2 regions of the Paenibacillus sp. LK1 genome follow, and region 2 is predicted to be linked to the other one. Evidence: predicted binding sites of a transcription regulator. Region 2 holds the regulator's gene; the other holds the start of a gene.
What was found. The regulator Rex, encoded in region 2, represses fermentation and respiration genes when NADH is low (regulators of the CRP and FNR family bind a similar motif). The targets are predictions, from matches to a motif close to TTGTGAAATATTTCACAA.
Positions count from the first base shown of each region.

Region 1 (3,209 bases), on a different contig from region 2:
AATTAAAATGCAATATTTCATCTCTCCTGGCGGTACGGATGCCGGAGCGGTACATTTGAGCGGTATCGGTGTGCCTTCCACGGTAATTGGCATCTGCGCCCGCTACATTCATACTTCTTCTTCCATTATTCATACGGATGACTATGATGCAGCAAAAGAATTGCTCGTGAAACTGGTGAAGGGTCTGGATCAGACAACACTAAACACAATTATCGGAAACGCGTAAGGATCGATTCAGGGGAGGATCTTGAATTACATAAGCTTCATGGCTTCCCTCTTTTAGATTAAAACCTCAAGAGATGTTCTGCTTCAGCAGGACGTCTCTTTTTTTTGCTGCAACTAGTTTAATAGCTAGAACATATATAGAAAAGATTCATACGATATAACAACGGTAGAAGAACTAAACATCAAGTAGCGGGGGACCTATTATGGCAATGAGAAGGAATGGAAAATCAAATAAAGGTTCCACCAAAACAAATGCTGCCAACACCCTTCTCAATGGCAACCTTAAAGGAAAGAACCTGGAAATTATCGTCGCAGCCTTGCTGGTGAGCGGGAAATTAAGAGTGGATGCTGTTACGTTGTTTCGAGAGGCCACATTGGTTGTTGAATTGGTTGGACAGTATAAAACACTAAAAAGTATTACACCATCGAACACCGACAAACTCGTCCAATTTCTTGACGAAATGGGTGATGTGACTCTGGATGATGTCGTTCGGGCTTTTCAGAAAAGGATAAATTCCTAAGAGGAATGAGGTTGATATGATGTCTGACTTTGACGGAATTGGCTTCGCCGAACTGATAATTGTAGTTATCCTTGTAATGTTGTTTGTATTTGGTTCAACAGATATTGAAGGTTTGTCGAGTACACCCACAACCACATGATCTGACCATCTCCAAATTGAATACAGCCATGGATATGAACCAAAGAAATACCAGTCCTATTGCAGGACTGGTATTTTTGAGATATCACAGAAATAAAGGAGAGAATGCAATCCAGGCCACAATAAGAGCCAGCACAATGCACACATTTTCCACAACGGCCCCTTGCTTCGTGCCCGTACTCATGAGATTAATCCTTATACGCCACTTGAGTGGTGGCAATGGACGAATGCCGCGATTCGTCAACGAATCTGCCAATAGATGCATGACATAGGCTGTACCTCCGGCTACCCAGATCTCTGGCCCCTGCAAATGAGTTGTACTGTAGAGCAACCCAGTCCATACGGCGGTTCCATATAATGTGTGTGTCAATCCCCTGTGGGTTAAAGTGGTACAGAGCATTAACAGACTGCCAGCAATTAGATTCCATGGTGCGAATGCATGCCCATAAAATACAAGTCCCAATCCGATTGCAAACATCAACACTTTGCGCAGGGAACGCGACGGCAGGAATGATACCATCGCAATCAAAATGGCGAGCAGCAGATTCCATGGTTTCGCCTGAACATAGAAGTACACAAATACAGCGACAGGCAGCAGGATTGTCTGTAATAGCCTAATGAGGCTGTTCGGCAATGCTTTGGATACCAATAGCGAATTCGGCTCATCAATGTCTGGCAGCAGCGAACCGATCAGAGCCACGGTAACCGCCGGTGCAGTCAAAGGCATACCGGCCAACTGCAGAACAGAGAGGGATACAGTGGTCCCGATAATCAGGTGGGATCTTCCCATCATGGTGCAAAAACTTCCTTTCGAAGAAATAGGGAACATAAACCGTCCACTCCAGATTTTACAACGAAAACTATATAAGAACAATAGTTCGCATTTCTCATTTCAATTATAATCTTTCTCCATCGAATACTCCTGCGCACCTTTACTGTAGATATTCTGAATAAGCCTGTTTCATTATGAAGCTTCTATCATTATTAGTGAAATTAATCACATATAATGTCAACATTGAACGGTATGATTTAAATATAATCCACTAAAAATGCTGGTAACGTAAAGTATCCACTAAAGGAGGCATACAACCATGAACGGAAATAAAGAAAAACTGGTTATCATCGGTAATGGTATGGCAGGCATAAGTACAGTTGAACAAATTTTGAAATTGAGTTCCCGGTTCGACATTACCGTCTTTGGCACAGAGCCCTATCCCAATTACAATCGGATAATGCTGTCCTATGTGCTGGAAGGCAGCAAAACAATTGATGATATTGTGCTTAATGATCTGCATTGGTATGAAGATTACGGTATCACCCTCCATACGGGTACAACCATAACACGCATTGAGTCAGAAACACGTGAAGTCGTAACTGCGGAAGGCTTACGTTTCCCTTACGATAAAGTCATCATCGCAACCGGCTCCAGCTCTTTCATTCTTCCTGTACCGGGTCATGACAAACAAGGGGTCGTTGGGTTCAGGGATATAGCGGATTGTAACGTCATGCTGGAAGCAGCGAAACAATATAAAAAAGCGGCTGTCATTGGAGGAGGTCTTCTCGGCCTCGAAGCTGCCAAAGGCTTGGTCCAGCTCGGCATGGAAGTTACAGTCGTGCATCTGATGGAGGATCTGATGGAACGCCAGCTTGACCCTCAGGCATCTGCGATGTTAAAAACCGAACTTGAGCGACAGGGCATCCGGTTCAAGATGGGCGCACAAACCGCAGAGCTTCTCGGTGGAGAACGGGTAGAAGGTATTCGTTTTGCAGACGATTCCGTGCTGAACACTGATTTTGTTGTCATGGCAGTAGGCATCAAACCCAATACGGGTGTAGCCCGAGAAAGTGGCCTGGAAGTTAACCGAGGCATTGTAGTGGATGACTATATGCAGACGTCACTAAATAACGTGTATTCTGTCGGAGAATGCACCGAACATCGCGGTGTATGCTACGGCCTCGTTGCCCCACTGTTTGAACAGGGCATGATTCTGGCCAAACATATATGCGGTGTTGATACAGCTCCCTATGAAGGTTCTGTGGTATCCACGAAATTGAAAATTTCGGGCGTAGACGTCTTTTCGACCGGTGAATTTATCGACAGTCCCGAACATACGATCATTTCACATAAAGACGACTGGAAACGCACCTACAAAAAAATTCTGCTTCGGGATAATATCATGGTTGGCGCTGTACTCTTTGGTGATATTACGGATTCTGCCGAATTACAGAAATTGATTAAACAACAGGCTGAGATGACAGATGAACTGTATGCTTCACTGATGGGTACAGGCTGCGGTGGGCACAAAAAAGCCACATCCGTGGAAA
Region 1 covers NZ_PEII01000012.1:8,347-11,555, reverse strand. The annotation lists gene CS562_RS23935 (M42 family metallopeptidase) at 1-226, shown strand, start outside; gene CS562_RS23930 (hypothetical protein) at 429-746, shown strand; gene CS562_RS23925 (metal-dependent hydrolase) at 970-1,677, opposite strand; gene nirB (nitrite reductase large subunit NirB) at 1,976-3,209, shown strand, end outside.
Region 1: nirB (nitrite reductase large subunit NirB) is a predicted target of Rex. The motif match lies at 1,870-1,887, and genes of this name have one in related genera.

Region 2 (3,209 bases):
AGAATGCGCTCTTCATCCATTGTAAGACATTCGCCATGTTTAACCACTTGTTTACCATCCACCCACACATGCTCCACATCTTTGGCCGATGCCGAGTAGACCGTATGGGAAATCAGATCCGTATGCGGATAGAAATGAGCTTGTTGAATGTTCAACGCGATGAAGTCAGCCTTCATGCCAACTTGCAGAGCGCCTGTATTATTCAGGAATATGGATTTGGCACCATATGAAGTTCCAAGCAGAAGCGCTTCCCCTGCTGGCACTGCAGTAGGGTCACCAGATACACCTTTATGAATCAACGCAGCCAATCTCATCTCTTCAAACATATCCAGGTTATTGTTACTTGCTGGTCCGTCTGTTCCCAGGGACACAGTCACGCCTGCTTTCAACAGATCAGGTACTCGTGCAACACCCGAAGCCAATTTCAGGTTACTACCTGGATTGTGGGAAACTGCTACATCATGCTTTGCGAGAATCTCGATCTCTTCATCATTCAGATGTACCGCATGGGCAACCAGAGATGGACGGGAGAAAAATCCTAGTTTCTCCAGATGTGCAACCGGACGAAGTCCGTGATCAGCCACGTTCTGTTCCACTTCACGAAGCGTTTCAGACATATGCGTATGCAAAGGCAGATTCAGGTCATGAGCAACCTGTACCAGCTTCTCTATGTAATCCGGAGGGCAAGTGTAAGGGGCATGTGGAGAGATTACAGTTGTAATTCTTCCGTCTGCTTGTCCATTCCATTGACGGGCAAATGCTGCGGACTCTTCGAGCTTGCGCAGTTGTTCTTCTTCTGAGCAAAGTCCGATTACCCCACGTGCCAGAGCAGCCCGAACGCCGGATTGTTCCACCACTTTCGCCACCTGATCCATATGATCATACATATCCAGGAAAGCTGTTGTTCCGCCTTTCAACATTTCAAGAACAGATAGTGATGTGCCCCAATATACGTCTTCAGACGTCATTTTGGCTTCCATTGGCCACATTTTCTCCTGCAACCATACTTGTAACGCCAGATCGTCTCCATGGCCTCTCAGAAGTGACATGGCCGCGTGACCATGCGTATTGATCAGACCCGGCAAGAAGAACAGTCCTTTTCCGTCCACCTTTGTCAGACTTTCGTCTCCTTCCGGCAATGTCTCACCAATATGCACAATCTTGTCATTCTCAACAACCATAAAACCTTGAACCACTTTCCAATTCGTACCCTCACACACGGCAAATTTGCCGTTGTGAATTACCCATCTATTTGTCGTCATCTTCCTCGTCGTCCTTTCCATTCTCCAAGTAATAAGCCAGACTAAGCAAATCCGTCGTAAAATCGGCATGATGAATACGAATATGCGGCGGAGTCTTCAGAATCGTTGGCGCAAAATTTAGAATCGCTTCAATTCCTGACTCAATCAGTTGATCTGCAACATTTTGGGCTTCCGTATCCGGAACCGTGATAATACCTATACGAATGTTGTCTTTTTTGACCGAATCCGTTAATTCATTCATTGGTTGCACCGTCAAACTGTTGATTTGACTCCCAATCTTCGGACCGTAGGCATCAAATACAGCGACGATCTTCATGTTGTCTTTGAGATAGGCATTGTAATTAGACAAGGCATGTCCCAAATTACCTGCTCCGACAAGAGCTACATTGATCTGCTGGTCTATTTTTAAAATATGGCGGATTTTCTCAATGAGATATGAAACGTCATACCCGATCCCTTTACGACCAAAGTCACCGAAGTAAGCCAGGTCTTTACGAATCTGGGCAGGATTCAAATCCAGCCTCAGTCCCAGTTCTTGTGAAGAGACCGTATTGACTTCGCGCTGATGCAGTTCATTCAAATAACGCAAGTAAACAGGCAATCTACGCACCACGGCTTCCGAAATTTTATCTGATTTCATTCATTGCTCCCCCTTACAAAGGCCACGATAGATAGATGAAAAAGATGAGCACCCTGTCTAGAACGAGCAAAAAGATTACTGAGTTAAACAGGATGCTCGTTGTTATATAATGGATAATTGCTTTTATTCCTTTAATTGCTTTACTCGCATATCCACGAAACAAAAATCATATTACTTAATTTTACCGCCAACCACTGGCGTCTTGCAATAATGGAAGCTACAGAGCGTATCTGTTATTGTTGCTCTTCGGTCGGTCTCTCGAGCCATTCCGAAATACGAGGAACCATCTGCTCGGTGAGCATGTGCTCCATTTTAGGACCAGGTAATGAATATAAAAAGTACTTGCCATAATACGCTTCAATAACGCGTGTATCGTATACAATTACAATGCCTCTGTCTTTGCCTGTACGAACCAGTCTGCCAAAACCCTGTTTGAAACGGATGACGGCTTGTGGCACGGACAGCTTCATAAACGGGTTTTTCTTCTGCTGCTGCAAAAGCTCGCTCTTCGCTTCGACTAATGGATGATTCGGTGGCTGGAACGGCAGTCTGACAATCGCGAGACAAGTCAGAGCCTCTCCTGGAATGTCCACCCCTTCCCAGAAGCTGCTTGTGCCAAGAAGCACCGTTGCTTTTGCATCTTGGAAGCGGCGTGTAAGCTTGGAACGGCTGCCACTGTCCACCCCTTGCCCAAGCAAAGAGATATCATTGCCTGACAAGGCCTCCTTAAGTGGGTCATAGACCTGGCGCAGCATGCGATAGGAGGTGAACAACACCATCATACGTCCACGAGTGGCAATAGCCGTTTCCGCGAGGGAGTGCACGAGCATATCCACAAAGTGGGCATCGCCTACACTGCCCTTCACGCTTGGGAAATCACGCGGAATGACGAGCAGCGCCTGTTCTCGATAATTGAACGGTGACGGCAACATGGACGTTAACAAACGGTTATTCTCGGCAGCTTCCTGCAAACCCAGCTGTTCGATCATGAATTGAAATGACTTGTCAACGGAGAGCGTAGCCGATGTAAGCACAACGCTTTTCTTTTTATCAAAGAACATATCCTTCAATTGTGCACTGACATCGACAGGAACAGCATAGAGCTGAAGTGATTTACTGCGGAATTGGCCGCTGGCCTCCATCCAGTACACGGTGTTGGCATCATCCATCCGCATGAAGAATCGCAGATTATCCTTAATCGTTGCCAAGTCCTTGAGCAGACCTGAGATATCCGTAATCAGACTATCGGACTGATAATCATCCTGATCTTCTTTCACTTCAAGCAGCAGCTTGTCGCCTTTACGAAT
Region 2 covers NZ_PEII01000011.1:204,204-207,412, forward strand. The annotation lists gene CS562_RS23480 (amidohydrolase) at 1-1,262, opposite strand, end outside; gene CS562_RS23485 (redox-sensing transcriptional repressor Rex) at 1,249-1,902, opposite strand; gene dinG (ATP-dependent DNA helicase DinG) at 2,136-3,209, opposite strand, start outside.